Regions from separate parts of the Bradyrhizobium sp. CCBAU 21365 genome, predicted to be linked through region 1. Evidence: predicted binding sites of a transcription regulator. Region 1 holds the regulator's gene; the other holds the start of a gene.
The links. The regulator LexA, encoded in region 1, represses DNA repair genes until DNA is damaged. The targets are predictions, from matches to a motif close to TGTTCNNNNTGTGTTCNG.

Region 1 (7,792 bases):
CGTCCGGGTGTGCAGTCTGCATGGGCACGTCATGAAGGTTCCCCGGGAACGACCGGAACGGAAATTGATGCTGTTCGTTGGACCGCATGATCTCGAAGACGGAGCGTCGAACACCGTGACCCGGAAAACCTTGCAAGCACGCTCGGAGCAGGCGCTCGTCGTCATCATTCTCAGCACCGGTGCGCTGATCGGTTACCTCGGCCTGGCACTGTCCAGGCTGTGAGAGCTACGCCCGGCGGGCACCAAGCCGCCGGGAGGCGTCAACAAGCCGCTTGGTGTGCCGAAAACGCGCGCGCGCGTGCCACTGAGTTGCCCGACGCGGCAAGCCAAGCACCGCAGCAAAAATATAGGGTGAAAAGAGCAAGGCTCGGACATATCATGTCGCGAGAATGCGAATGTTTGACGCACAAGCGACAACACCCGCCGTCGTCCCGGCGAAGGCCGGCAACTGTTATGTTGGTTTGGTCTGCAGGTACGGCTTTCGGTCTCGCATCATGGCATTGAGGACCGTGAGCAGCTTCCTGGCGACGGCGATGAGGGCGAGTTTGGCTGGTTTTCCGGCCTGTCGCAGTCGTGCATAGAAGGCCTTGAACGGATCAGCTCTGCGAACTGCGTTGAGGGCCGCCATATAAAGGGCGTCACGAACGCGCTTTCGGCCGCCCGCAATCTTGCGCTTGCCGCGGAAGGTGCCGCTGTCGACGTTGAAGGGAGCAAGGCCAGCGAGCGCTGCGAGTTGTTTCGGTCCGACCCGCCCGAGTTCCGGCATCTGCGCGATGAGCTGCATGCAGGCCACGGGACCCACGCCGGGCAGCGAACGCATTAACTTCGCATCGTCCGCGATCTGCGCTTCGGCTTTAATCAATGCGCTGATGTCGGCCTCGATCTCGGCGATCTCGCTGTCGAGGACCTCGATGAGGCGGCCGATGCGTTCGGCCATGGCGCGATCGTCGGCCTCGCTGCGCCGGTTCTTCTCCTGGGCGCGCATGAGGACCAGCTGATCCCGCCGTTTTGCAAGCCTCGCCAAGGCGCCCCGTGCAGGATCGGCGACCTGCTCGGGGGCGGGCTGCATGGCCCGCGCAAAGGCCGCCAGCATCCGCGCATCGATCGGATCGGTCTTGGCGAGTAGGCCGCTGGCCCGTGCAAAGTCGCGGGCACGGGCCGGGTTGATCCGTGCGAACTGGATCCCGGCCTGACGCAGCGCCTCGCGAAGCGCGAGGTCATAGATACCCGTCGCCTCGAAGACCACCAGCGCATCGCATTGCCAACGCGCCACCTGCTGTGTGATGGCCTGTGTCGCGTTGGCAATGCGCCTCGGCACGCCGTCAGCCTCATCAAAGATATCGAGGTGTTTCTTGGAGATGTCGATTCCGACGTAACGAAGAGCTATGATCACGGTGCCTGTCCCTGTGATGCGAGGTCTGTTGGTGCAGCCTCGTGCAACTGTTCAGGTTGATAGATGGAACGGGCGGGAGACCGAGCCGGCTCACGGCGTCAAGCGCCAAGGACCCAACGGCTTCCCGCCCACCCTCATCCTGACACACTTCCAAGACACAGGGACCCATTACCCCAAATCTCAATTGTTGCGCGACGCCGGGGCCACGATCCCGTTCCTGATCAAATCCGGTGGTGATGGGTCCCGGCCTTCGCCGGGACGACGGTGGTGTGCGCGGGAACAGTCTCGCGATGAATGCAACGCCACGTACAATCCACACACCCGTCACTGAAATCGAGGACATTGCCGCCTGCCCGCAATTCTCGTACACGGTTTCACGCAATGACCTCGCGACTCTCTCCCAACTCCGTCGACGTGCTGCTGTTCGATATCGGCCGCGTCGTGCTCGACATCGACTTTGACAAGGTGATGGCGCACTGGGCGCAGCACGCCGGCTGTGCGCCCGCCGAGCTCGCCACGCGATTTGTCGTCGACGACAGTTTCAAGCATCACGAGATCGGCCGGATCGACGACGCGGCGTTCTTCGAAAGCCTGCGCCGGACTCTCGGCATCGACATCACGGACGCCCAGTTCCTCGAGGGCTGGAATGCGATCTTCACCGGCGAGATGCCGGGCATCGCCCCGCTGCTCGCGGCGGCCGCCGAGCGGATGCCGCTCTACGCCTTCTCCAACACCAATCCGGCCCATGTCGCGCACTTCTCGGTCACCCATGCCGAGCTGCTCAGCCATTTCCGCAACGTCTTCCTGTCCTCGAGCATCGGCTTCCGCAAACCCGACGCCGAGGCCTATGATCATGTGGTAAAAGCCATCGGCGTCCCGGCGTCGCGGATCCTGTTCTTCGACGACCTGGCCGCCAATATCGAAGGTGCACGGGCGCGCGGCCTTCATGCTATCCACGTGACATCGACGGATGACGTGGCAAGGGCTTTGACCGCACTTGGTATTTGGACATTAGGAATTGAGGAGCTCTGAGCGTGGCCCTGATGCCGGTTGCCGATGCCCTGTCCGCCGTCCTCGCCGGCGCCGAACCGCTGCCAGAGGAGATGGTCGCGCTCGATGCCGCCTACCACCGCACGCTGGCGCACGACCTCGCGGCGCTGCGCACCCAGCCGCCGCAGCCGATGTCGGCGATGGACGGCTATGCGGTGCGCGCCGCCGATGCGGCTGATCTAAAGGCCCGGCTCAAGGTGATCGGCGAAGTCGCCGCCGGCCGGCCGTTCGGGCGGACGGTCGGCGCCGGCGAGGCGGTGCGGATCTTCACCGGCGGCGTGATCCCCAATGGCGCCGACGCGGTGATCATCCAGGAAGACACCGCCGTCGACGGCGACCACATCACGATCACGGAGGCCGCCAGCGTCGGGCGGCACATCCGCCAGGCCGGGGTCGATTTCCGTGCGGGCGAGGTGCTGCTCGCCGGCGGCAGCCACCTGTCCGACCGCGCGCTGTCGCTGGCGGCCGCCATGAACTATCCGGAACTTGCGGTGCGCCGCCGCCCGAAGGTCGCGGTGCTGGCGACCGGCGACGAACTGGTGATGCCGGGCTCGCGGCCCCGTCCCGGCCAGATCGTCTATTCCAACGGCTACGCGCTGCGGGCGCTGGCGCGCGCCGAAGGCGCCGAGACCGTCGACCTCGGCGTTGCCGCCGACACGGTGGAGGCGACCACGGCCGGCATCCGCCGGGCACGCGAGGCCGGCGCCGATGTCCTGATTACGACAGGCGGCGCCTCGGTCGGCGACCACGATCTCGTCAAGCGGTCGCTGGAGGCCGAGGGCGTCGAGATGGCGTTCTGGCGGATCGCGATGCGGCCCGGCAAGCCGATGATGCATGGCCGGCTCGGCGCGATGCGGGTGATCGGCCTGCCCGGCAATCCGGTGTCGTCCTATGTCTGCGCCTTCCTGTTCCTGGTGCCGTTGATTCGGGCGCTGAGCGGCCGGAAAGTGATTCATCATCGCCGCGCGAGCGCCCTGCTCGGCCGCGACCTCGCCGCCAACGACCAGCGCGAGGACTATCTGCGGGCGCGTCTCGAAGCGCGCGAGGACGGCAAGCTGATCGCAACGCCGGTGACGCAGCAGGATTCGTCGCTGCTCGCGAATCTCGCTGCGGCACGGGCACTTCTCGTGCGTCCGCCGTTTGCGGCGGCGGCCGTCAAAGGCAGCGAATGCGAGATCCTGACGCTGCCCGAATAGGGTTTTCACGCCCCGCCGATCGTGCGTTGCCTGATCCGTTCACCGGAAATTAAGTGGTTGCGGAACACATATCGAACATATAGTGTCCGTTCATGATTTGTTTCGAGTACTGGTGTCTACAATCGGGAAGCCGCGTGGAAGCAAGTGCAACGAGCACATGCTCCTGAGGTCAGGCCCCGCCTGCAGGCCCCACCAGAAGAGTCTCGGAATCGAACGCCGCTATCAACCGGGGGAATACTCGAGATGCTCACGCGCAAACAGTACGAACTTCTGCGTTTCATCAATGAACGTCTGAAAGAGGCCGGCGTACCGCCCTCCTTCGACGAGATGAAGGATGCGCTCGACCTGCGCTCGAAGTCCGGTATCCACCGCCTGATCACTGCGCTGGAGGAGCGCGGCTTCATCCGCCGCCTGCCGAACCGCGCCCGCGCCATTGAGGTCATCAAGCTGCCCGAACTCTCGGCCGGCGGCGGCAACGGCCGACGCGGCTTCACGCCCAGCGTCATCGAAGGCACCCTCGGCCGGCGCGCCAGCACGCCGCCGATCGCCGAGGACGACGGCAACCGTCCGGTCGCGGTCCCCGTGATGGGCCGGATCGCCGCCGGTACGCCGATCGAGGCGCTGCAGACCCGCAGCCACACCATCAGCGTGCCGCCCGACATGCTCGGCGCCGGCGAGCACTATGCGCTCGAGGTGCGCGGCGACTCGATGGTCGATGCCGGCATCCTCGACGGCGACATGGCGCTGATCCAGCGCAACGACGTCGCCAATACCGGCGACATCGTGGTGGCGCTGATCGACGAGGAGGAAGCCACCCTGAAGCGCTTCCGCCGCCGCGGCGCATCGATCGCGCTCGAGCCGGCCAACACCGCCTATGAAGTGCGCATCCTGCCGCCGAACCGGGTCCGCATCCAGGGCAAGCTGATCGGCCTGTATCGCAAATACTGAATTGCAAATACTTGCGGCGGCCGGGAACGAGCAACACGTCGGATCGTTCCTTGCATGATAGCGTAGCGTACGGCCTGCCCGATGCGCTCCGATACCTCTCGCGCAGCGTCGCGTGTTTGTGATCGGGGTCGGTCTCGGACCAGTCGTACAATCGCCCAGAAACGAGCGGAAGCTCGTTCGCTATCGTCCACTCTGGTAGAGGCCCCAATGCCTCAAGAGAGGCACGGGTCGCTACCTCGAAATGAGGAGCCATCCGATGTGTGACTATAGTCTGCACGCCGTGGCATCGCGCCCCGCCATTGTCGGAGAGACGCTGATCACGACGACGTTCCGCGGCACGTCGACCCGCGGTTTTGCTTCGGAAAACGATCCCACTGTCGCGGTCTGCATGCTGCCGGGCACCGAGCTCGCTTTCGCCGAGAACGTTCGCTACGACAGCCGCTGGATCTGGACCAAGACGCTGAACTATCGCGTCGGCGTGTTCAACGAAGTCGAGCCCGACGTGCCCGATCGGCATCATGACGCGGTGGAATTCCCCGACGGCAGCCATGTGCTGGTGACCCAGCTGGTCGAGGGACAGCGCGTCAGCGTGCTGCAATTGCCGGCGCTGCATCCGCCGGTCGAGCAGAAGCCGAAGGTGGTGGAGCGGCGGCCCTCCGCATTTGCAACGCTGTTTTTGGGTTGAGCGCATCGTCGCCGCGGAATGGGCTGTTCGGCGGCGGATGACCTAAGCAATTTCGGGCGCCCCCGGACTTCCGCTTCCGGGGCGCACGAGGAAATTTGCGTCAGCCGGCGCCTTGGCGCATCATCGGGCACGGAGGACGTGCGCGGTGGTCGATAAGGTCACATGGCAAAAGGCTGGACGCGTCACGGAACCGGGCCGCTACATGTTCCGGTTCGGTTGGCTGACGGTGACGGCCGACGACCTGAGAGTCTGGGAGCAATTTCCCGAGGCTTCCTTCACCCTCGTCAAGAAGCCCGACGCCGGCCCCGACTCCGACGAATACCATCTCGGCCTGTTCGAGCTGCCGAGCGCCCCCTCGCCGGACCACCGCTAGTCATCGCCCTGCAGATCGGACTCGGCCGGCGTCGCATCCACGGCAGGCCGCGGTGCGGCGGCGGCTGCGCGCAGCGTCGTCTCGCTCTCGCCGTCGCCGGGAACCGCCGGCGACCACGGCCGGTCGATCCCGCCGGGCTTGACGGCATCGACGGCGTAGCCGTCCCTGGTCCGCCGCAGTACCAGCGCGCCGTGGCGCCGCAGCCGCTCGGCATCGATCACCGACGCCGTGCAGCCCCGCGGCGCCGCCCGCGCCGTCACGATCAAGCCTGCGCGCTCGCAGTCGTCCGCCAGCGCCTCCGGCCGGGTCGCCAGCGCGACGAAGGCGCCGCCTAGTCCCTGGGTCACGCAGCCGCCGGCATCGCAGGAGACGCCGTCGCCGAGCGACGCATCGGTGGCGGTCCGCGCGTCGGCGTCCGCCGCCAGCCACTCCTTGACCAGGAACGCATCCTTGGCGCTGTGCATCAAATGCAGCCGCCCGTCACCGCCGCGCACCGCGACGTTGCGGCCGTCGCCGGAGACCAGCACGTCCGGCTGCGGCACCCTGAGCGCCCAGACCGAGGCCACCAGCAGCAGAACCGCGCCCGACCAGCGCAGCGGCGTACGCAGCAGCCCGAGCAGGATGATGCCGGCACTCGCTGCAATCAGCGGCCCGATCCCGAACGCCGCCATGCGGCCGACCGCGCCCGGGAGTGCGGCGACCCATTGCGTCACCAGGATCATCCAGTCGATGCCAAGACCCATGATCGCCCAGAACACGCCGTCGAAGCCGAACGGCATGGCGACGAGGCCCAGCAGGCCGGCCGGCATCACGACCGCCGACACGACAGGCATCGCCGCGAGGTTGGCGAGCAGCCCGTAGGGCGTCACGCGGTGGAAGTGGAACGCGGCGTAGGGCGTCGTCGCCAGCCCCGCCACCAGCGAGGCCAGCATCAGCATGGTGAGCTCGCGCCCGCCCCACAGCGCAACCCGCGCGGTCGCCGAATGGTCGGGCGACGCGAATAGGTTCGGCAGCCCGATCTGCACCAGCGCCACCAGCCCGAGCGTCGCGGCAAACGACATCTGGAAGCTCGGATGCACCAGCGCCTCCGGCGCGATCGCGAGCACGATCAGCGCCGCCACCGCCAGCGTGCGGAAGGTGATCGCGCGGCGGTCGACGATCACGGCGAGCAGCACCACGGCGGTCATGAAGAACGACCGTTGCGTCGCGACCTCCGCACCCGACAGCAACAGATAGAATGCCGCGGCGACCAGCGCCGCCGCCGCCGCCCATTTCTTGATCGGATGCCCCGCCGTCAGTGCCGGAAACAGCGCGAGCAGCGCGCGCACCGCGAAGAACACGACGCCGGCGACCACGGCCATGTGGTAGCCGGAGATCGACAGCACATGGCCGAGCCCCGAGATGAACATCGCATCGTTGACCGGCGTCGAGATCGCGTCGCGCCGGCCGGTGAGCAATGCGGTTGCGATCGCGCGCTGGTCGCCGTCGAGCGTGGTGCGAATCCGCGCGTCGATGGCGTCGCGCAGGCCTTGCATGAAGGCGGCGTAGCGCAGCGCAAAGCCGCCGGTCGCAGGCGGCTCCCTGGTCTTGACCGCGCCCATCACGAAGCCGGAGGCGCCGATGCCCTGGAAATACAGGTCACGTCCGAAATCATAGGAGCCCGGGCGCTGCGGCCCGAGCGGCGGCAACAGCCGCGCCTTCAACTCTACGAAGCTGCCGACATCGGGCGCAGTGCCCTTCTTCACCGAAAGCCGGACACGATCGAGCTTCGTCATGTCGCGCGGGCTCTCCATCGAAACCACGCGCAGCACGAAACGATCGGTCTTCTCGCGGATGTCACGCGCCTCGACGAAGCCGGTCAGCGCCACCGAGAACATCGGCCGCGCCAGCACCGTGTGAGCAACGCGCGCCGTCTTCCAGGTCGCCGTCGCAAAGCCTGCGGCCACCGCGGCCAGCATCGCGATGACGGGAAACACGCTGCGCCGCCGCAGCAGCAGCGCCAGCAGGCAGAGCAGGATTGCGACGGTGGCCGCGACCGACAGCACCGGCTCGTGCTCGGCCGCGAAATAGAAGGCGATACCAGTGCCGAACGCCACCGGCACCCAGGGCAACAACCGGCCCGCCCCCGCCTCCGCGCCCGCCCATCG
Region 2 (7,792 bases), 3.2 Mb from region 1:
GCACCATCCTGACCCGGTTCAAGCTCGAGCTTGCCCTGATCGGCGAAGGCCCCGAGATCGACGCGATGCGCAAGGACGTCGACGAGATGTCGATGATGCTGGAGGATTATCTCGCCTTCGCGCGCGGCGATTCCGGCGAGGTCGCGCAGCCGACCGACATGGCGTTGGCGCTGGAGGAATTGCGCAGCGACGCCGAACGCCACGGCCACACCGCAACCGTCGCGTTCCACGGCCTGCCCGTCGTCACGGTGAAGCCGGCCTCGTTCAAGCGCTGTCTCGCCAACCTCGTCTCCAATGCGGCGCGCCACGCCAACACGATCTCGATCACCGGCCATCGCGACCATCGCTACCTCAACGTCACGGTCGACGACGACGGACCGGGCATCCCCGCCGACATGCGCGAGGAAGTGTTCAAGCCGTTCCTGCGGCTCGACGACGCCCGCAACCAGGACGAAGGCGGCACCGGGCTCGGACTTGCGATCGCCCGCGACATCGCCCGCTCGCATGGCGGCGACATCATGCTCAGCGAAAGCCCGATGGGCGGTCTGCGCGCCGTCGTGCGGGTGCCGGTGTAACCTACCAGCGGTAGGACAAGGTGCCGATGACCTGCCGCCGTTCGCCGGCATAACAGTAGCCGGACTGGCAGGTCTGGTAGTGCGTGTCGAACAGATTGGTCGCGTTGACGCGCATGGTGGCGCCGAGGAAGCGCCGGTCCAGCTTGCCGAGATCGTAGTCGATCACCGCATCGAACAACGTCGTCGCCGCGTTCTGGAACGTCTGTCCAGGATCCGCCAGGCCGACCGCGACGCGAGATTGGTGCTGCCGTCGATGGAATCGATCTGGGTGTATTTCGCGTCGACGTCCACCTGATAGAAGCGGAAGTTCTGCCGCACCGTCCACACATCGTCGACATTATGCTCGAACGCGTAGCCGATGCGGTATTGCTTCTGATCCATCGCGCTGAACGCCGGATCATTCGAATAGATGTTGGTCAATTGTCCGTCAGGCGTGCGGAAGTCGCCGATGCTCGCGGCGGTTCGGCTCTTTTGATATTCGCTCAGGATGGTGAAGGACGTGTCAGCGTCCGGCCGCCAGGTCAAGGCAGGCGCGATATAGGCGCGATCGTCGTCGTTGCCCGGGTACCAGGTCTTTGCGTCGCGCAGCAGACCGGTCAGCCGGTAGTACAGCTGATCGCTGCCGGGCACCGGACCACCAACATCGAAACTGCCCTGGTAACGGTCGTAGGTGCCGCCCTGCAGCTGCACCTCACCGAATGCCGTCAACGGCGGCCGCTTGGTCGTGACATCCACGATGCCTCCCGGAGAGCCGAGGCCATAGAGGCCCGAGGCGGGACCACGGAGGATCGACACGCTGTCGAGACCGTAAGGTTCGATCTTGGGAATGGCGAAGTTGCCGCCGCCCTGACGCAGGCCGTCGCGATAGATCCCCGTATAGGTCGCATCGAAGCCGCGGATGTAGAAACTGTCGAACCTTGGATCATAGCCGAACGCCGTGGTCGTCACGCCGGGCGTGTAGCTGACGGCGTCCTTGAGCGTCTGAACGTTGCGATCCCGGAGCTCCTTTTGCGTAACGACCGAAAGCGACTGCGGCGTTTCGATCAGCGCTGTGCTGGTCTTGGTACCGGCAGTGCTGGCGGTCGCGACGTAACCCGTCGTCGTACCGATCGCGCCACCTGCGCCTTGCGACCGCGGAGCCTGGCTCCGGGCGGGCGCAGTCGCATTGCGGCGCCGGTTCGCCGCGGCCGCGCGCGATGCCCTGGTGTTCTGGCTCGAAACGACGGCACCGCGCTTCTTTGCGGCGCCAGGCTCATCCACCGTCACTGCGGGAAGCTCGCTGACATTGTTCTGCGGAGGACTTGCCTGCGCCTGAGCGCAGGCGACGTCCGTGCCCATTGGCACAAGCACGACCGAACCGAGCAGCGCTGCATTGATCGCAGCCGTTGATCCGAGCAAGCCGCGCTTGCTCCGCAACGAAGCCATTCCCACCGAACAAATCCCCACGCGCCCAGACTGATCTTGATCGAGCCGCGCGTTTGTCACCAAGCGGGCAGCGATTGGGGCGGACTACTATCGGCGGGATGAACGAAATTCCACACGTGCAAAATAGAATCCATTGAAACGCACACGATGCGAAACACTGGAACGATTCAAGTTGCGCAACGCTGGAACGGTTCAAAACGACATGTTGGTGCGTCAGGCTTTCGACACCACGAATGCGATGCGCGTTATCTCTCGCAGAGAGTTTCGAACACGACGCAGGCGGCGATCATTCAATGATGTTGCATCCCGTCGACGTCATCGCGCGCCAAGGAGCGCACGAACGCGGTGAACCGTCATCCCCGGGCAAAGGCTATCGCATTTCGTGGCGGTGTGCTCGTGGCCATCCTTCGAGACGCCCGCCTTCGGCGGGCTCCTCAGGATGAGGTCTTGTTCTGCGGCACAATAGTAGACCCTCATGGTGAGGAGCGCCGCTTGCGGCGCGTCTCGAACCACGAGGCCAAGCACTTGCGCGGTCGCCAAGGGGCATATGCGATGGCCCTGGGGGTGACGGGAGGGATCGGATGGATTGCACATCGCCTCAGCGCAAGATTGCTTCGCAATTTTGTCGCGAGTTACTCGAAGTGGTGGTGCAAGCGGCGCAGCCTCTCGGCATGAGAGGCGATGCGTTCGCGCGGCAGCGGCGGAATGCGCAGCGCGCTACTTCTGCTTGGGCAGGAGGCCCTTCAGCTTTTCCATGTCCTTGACGTTCATCTTCATGCCGCCGGGCATGATGATGTCACCGGCCTTCTGGTCGCTCTTGCAGGCGCCGAGCCATTTCGCCTCGATGGTCATCGTGGTGTCACGCGAGCCGGCCGCGCCGCCCTCGGCATGCGAGGTGCTCTTCACCGTGTAGGCGGAATTGAAATCACCGACGATCTCGGCATGGCTCTGCATCGTCATGCCGGCGACGCTGCAGACGCTGTCGCTGACATAGCCGGTCGCGGTCTTCTGGATATCCTGCTTGGAGCAGACTTCCTTGGCCATCGGCGAGGCCGCCGCGCTCATCTCCTTGTCGGTGGTCTCGTCGGTGCAGTGCTGCATGGTGATTTCCGGCATCGGCCCGCCGGTGCGCACCATCTTCATCTCCCACAGACCGGCCTTGCGGATCGGCAGGTCGACCGCGCTTGCGGCGCCAGCGGACAGGACAAGGCACACAGCCGAACCAAGCAAGGCAAGCTGTCGGGTCATGCGGTCGGCTCCCGGCTGAACGATCGAAAGATCTGGTGCGCGCTCAGTAGAGCGTGCGCAGCGGCCTCTGGGCTGCGCCATAGGGCACCCAGCGACAGGCGAAAGAGATGTAGCCGCCCGGATAGTTCTGCATCGCAAGGAACTTGACCACCTTGCCGTAGGAGGCGCAGTGATCGACGGCAAGCTGCCGGGCGTCGGCCTGGGTCGCCAGCGTATAGGCGATGATACCGCCGGTATCATTGCCCTTGAACGGCGGCACCGGCTGCATCCAGTCGGCCCGCGCCGGCACAACGACCAGCATCCCGCAAACGGCAACCAGGCACGCGGCCAATTTCCTTCGCATCGCAGACTCCATTTCGCTTCGAGCCAACATAGAGTGCGCCGGCGACCGTGAAAAGAACGAGCCGGGTCCCCAAAGTGGACTTCTCCGCAGGTGTTGCCGCCCTGCACTTGACCTTGCCGGGGCTTCGCGGCACCGTCCGCGGCATCGGATAATCGGGTGGATTCCCATGCGCAACCTGTTCAACTCCCGGAATAAACTCGGCCGCAAGCTCGGCCTCGGCGCCGCACTCGCGGTCGGCCTGCTGGCTTTCGGGGGTACGGCCGAGGCGGCCAATCCGCTCGAAATGAACTTCTGGCTGTCCGGCCCGCGCTATGACGGCAATGTGGCCCCGTGCGAGAAGGCACTGACGGTCATCAGCACGCAATTCCAGGAGAAGGAAGCCACCTTCTGGAATTCGCCGCTCGTGATCACCGGCTTCAACGGGATTCACGAAACCGCCTTCCGTCCCTGGCAGTCCGACAATATTCCGCGCCGCTATTGCACCGGCGAGGCGATGCTGAGCGATGGCAAGGTGCGCAAGGTGCACTATTCGATCATCGAGGACGGCGGCTTTGCCAGCATCAATCAGGGCGTCGAATGGTGCGTCGCGGGGCTCGACCGCAACTGGGCCTATAACCCGTCCTGCAAGGCCGCCCGGCCCTGATCTCCGACCAGACTGCCAAAGCAGGAGCCGCCGCCATTTGGACGGCGGCTTTTTGTTCTTGAAATGTTCTCACGACCTGCTAGGCTCTGGGCGGTCAGTGAGGGGAGCGTTTGATGCCTCGGTTGGACACAATTTCCCGATTCTTGATTTCGGTTGGCATTATTCTGTGCAGTGCGGTTGGGGCCTCGGCCCAGGATCGCCGCCAGAATGCGCCCGGTGAGTTCGATTTCTATGTGCTGTCGCTGTCGTGGTCGCCCTCGTTCTGCGAGGCGGCGAGCGAGCGCGGCAACAACGGCCGCGGCACGCAGGCGCAGTGCGGCGGACGGCCCTACTCCTTCGTGGTGCACGGCCTATGGCCGCAATATGAGCGGGGCTTCCCGGAATATTGCCAGCGGCCCTCGCCGCGACTCGCCCGCAGCATTATGAGCTCGATGCTCGACCTGATGCCGGCGCCCGGGCTGATCTACAACGAGTGGGACAAGCACGGCACCTGCTCCGGTCTCGGCGAGCGCGCCTATTTCGAAGCCATCCGCAAGGCCCGCGCCACGGTCAAGATTCCGGAGGAATTCCTGCAATTGTCGGAGCCGAAGACGGTCGCGCCCGACGAGCTGGAGACAGCGTTCATCAAGGTCAATCCGGGCCTCAGCAACTCCGCGATCTCGGTGACCTGCGACAGCAAGCGGCTCAGCGAGGTGCGGATCTGCCTCAGCAAGGATCTGCAATTCCACTCCTGTGAGGAAATCGATCGCCGCGCCTGCCGCCGCGATCAGGTGCTGATGCCGCCGGTTCGCGGCGGCTGAAACTCCCTGCGTCGTGGCCGGCAGGCCCGTGCCGCGCGTCGTCGCGCAGAACGTCCCGGCCACCTGCGCCATCGCGAAACAAGCAGATAAGGCGCAGACGCCCGGGAGCCGGCTACGCCAAGGCTTCGCCGAGCTCGGATGTTGACCCCGCCGAAGCTTCAGCGAAGGCCGGGACAAGCCCGGGTATGACGAGTACAACATGCGCACCCCTTGGGAGCGCAGCACGATCATCACATGAACTACCGTCACGCCTTTCATGCCGGCAGCTTTGCCGACGTCATCAAGCACATCGTGCTGGTGCGCATGCTCACCTATCTGCAGGACAAGCCGGCGCCATTCCGCGTCATCGACACCCACGCCGGCGCCGGCCTTTATGATTTGACGTCGAGCGAAGCGCAGCGCGGCGGCGAATGGCTCACCGGCATCGCGCGGCTGATGCAGGCGCGGCTCTCCGACAAGGCATTGCCGCTGATCGCGCCCTATCTCGACATCGTCAGAGCCTTCAATCCGAAAGGCGAGCTGAAGGCCTATCCTGGTTCGCCGCTGATCGCGCGGGCGCTGCTGCGTCCGCAAGACCGCCTCACCGCCTGCGAGATCGAACCGACGGCGCGCAAACAACTGATCGACGCCTTGCGACGCGACGCGCAAGCGCGCGTCGTCGATCTCGACGGCTGGATGGCGCTGCCAGCATTCGTGCCGCCGAACGAGCGGCGCGGCCTGGTGCTGATCGATCCACCGTTCGAAGCAAAGGACGAGTTCGAGCGGCTGGCCAGTGCTTTCACGGAAGCATTCGCGAAGTGGCCGACCGGCACGTATCTTTTGTGGTACCCCGTAAAAACCCGGAGAGCCACCGATGAGCTAGCGCGCAGCGTGGCCGCTGCAACGGCAGCGAGTCGGCCCGCCGGCAAATGCCTGCGTCTGGAATTCAGTGTGGCACCGCAAGAAGCAGGCGCAGGCCTCGTTTCCACAGGGCTTTTGCTGGTGAATCCGCCGTGGACGCTGGCGAATGAGTTGAAGATCATCCTGCCCGAACTCGAGAAGCCGCTCGGTCAAGGCGGTGCAGGGCGCTTCAGACTCGAGACGCCTAAACCTTGATCGACAGCTCCTACTGAAAAGTTCAATTTTGAGCATAGGCAATTTGCGCGGAACCGTATTATGCTCATCCTGTTACGACTGGCTTTACGTTCCGCTTCCGCGAATGGTTGCGGCGGAGTGACAAGGCCGAAATAAAATCCAGGCAGACCGGCGGCGTGACGCCGGCCTGTTCAGGTGGCCAAGCTTCCGACAAGCGAATGTCGGTCAACCGCTACGCGGCGTGCGCGTAGCGGTGGAGCAATACGGGGGAGGAGTTTCCCGATGGCCATGACTGGGACAGTCAAGTTCTTCAACGGAGAGCGTGGCTACGGCTTCATCAAGCCGGATGATGGCGGCCGCGATGTGTTCGTTCACATCACTGCTGTCGAGCGTGCAGGATTGAAGGACCTGACTGAAGGACAACGCATTACGTTCGAGGTTGAGCCCGACAAGAAGGGCAAGGGCCCGAAGGCGGTCAACCTGGTGGTCTCATGAGCGCTCGCGCTGCGCGGCTCGTGATGAACGCCGAATGAGGCGTTGCGTGTGAGTTGACCGCCGAGCGCGCGGCTGGCGTGCTCTGGATGATCACCTGAATGATGCGGACGCGACTGGCGGTGCCGCATATCCCACACGTGCGGCCCACCGATTGGATTCGCGGACGCCGTGGCGTGCATGCCGCCATGCGCGACGTTGAGATCATCAACACAAAGAAAAACCCGGCCGCGCAAGGCGCGGCCGGGAGTTGATGGTCGACGTTTTCTTGTTCTCAAAAGTGATAGTTGATGCCGGCGCGAACCAGGCTGAAGCTGTAGCCGTTCGACACGCCACCGGTGATCGTGAAGTTGCTGTTGGCAAGGTCGACGTAGAGATACTCGATCTTGGCGCTCCAGTGCGGGGCAAAGCCCATTTCGGCGCCGGCACCGACGGTGAAGCCCGCATTGGTGTGGCTCTCCGTGATGCCGAACGTCTCGCCGCGCAGTTCGCCGAAGGCGAGACCGCCGGTCGCGTAGAACAGCACATTGTTGACCGCATAGCCGGCGCGGCCGCGCACCGTACCGAACCACGGGTTGGAGAACTTCCACGGCGCGAACCGGTCGTCGGCCGTGGTGCCCTGGATATCGGCCTCGATACCGAACACCCAGGGGGAGCCGTTCTGGAAGTTGTAGCCGGCCTGCACACCGCCGACGAAACCGGACGGCTTGGTCGGGTTGTTCTCGACCGAGCCCCAGCCATAGCCGACATTGCCGCCAAGATAGGGGCCGGCCCAGCTATAGGCATTGAGCGGCTGATAGACGGTATAGGGCGATCCGTAGTTGAGGTCGGCCGAGGCCGCCGAGGTCGTCCAGCCTGCAACGATCAGTGCCAGCGCACGCGCGACAAACCGGGTCATTGGTACTCTCCACCACGCAACAGCCGCAGCCCGCCGGCCAGGGCCGGCGTGGTTACGGAATTCCACTTTTTTCGCTAAGGTTTATCGAGAGTTTTAAGTTAAAGGGCTGTTAAGCCCGGTTACCGGCCCGCTCATCAGTCTTAACAAGGTGTTACGCACCCCGTCCCGGCGTCCCCGCGGGGCCGGTAACCTCCTGCAATCGAGGTGCTTTTTGTTGGTGCCGTCAGCGCTGGCGACCGGTCGCCCAAGCACTTAGTTTACGGCCCATGGTTCACGATTCTCCCGAGCGTCCGA

Region 2: XI02_RS09020 (ribonuclease T2) is a predicted target of LexA. The motif match lies at 4,288-4,305, and genes of this name have one in related genera.

Annotation. Positions count from the first base shown of each region.
Region 1 covers NZ_CP030036.1:5,092,443-5,100,234, forward strand. The annotation lists gene XI02_RS23420 (hypothetical protein) at 68-223, shown strand; gene XI02_RS23425 (IS110 family transposase) at 452-1,393, opposite strand; gene XI02_RS23430 (HAD family phosphatase) at 1,775-2,425, shown strand; gene glp (gephyrin-like molybdotransferase Glp) at 2,428-3,639, shown strand; gene lexA (transcriptional repressor LexA) at 3,883-4,587, shown strand; gene XI02_RS23445 (hypothetical protein) at 4,844-5,272, shown strand; gene XI02_RS23450 (hypothetical protein) at 5,418-5,645, shown strand; gene XI02_RS23455 (ComEC/Rec2 family competence protein) at 5,642-7,792, opposite strand, start outside.
Region 2 covers NZ_CP030036.1:1,909,127-1,916,918, reverse strand. The annotation lists gene XI02_RS09045 (ATP-binding protein) at 1-575, shown strand, start outside; gene XI02_RS45170 (hypothetical protein) at 577-753, opposite strand; gene XI02_RS09040 (TonB-dependent receptor plug domain-containing protein) at 738-1,973, opposite strand; gene XI02_RS09035 (DUF3617 family protein) at 2,718-3,248, opposite strand; gene XI02_RS09030 (hypothetical protein) at 3,292-3,591, opposite strand; gene XI02_RS09025 (hypothetical protein) at 3,758-4,234, shown strand; gene XI02_RS09020 (ribonuclease T2) at 4,348-5,034, shown strand; gene XI02_RS09015 (23S rRNA (adenine(2030)-N(6))-methyltransferase RlmJ) at 5,269-6,129, shown strand; gene XI02_RS09010 (cold-shock protein) at 6,391-6,603, shown strand; gene XI02_RS09005 (outer membrane protein) at 6,875-7,498, opposite strand; gene uvrC (excinuclease ABC subunit UvrC) at 7,765-7,792, shown strand, end outside.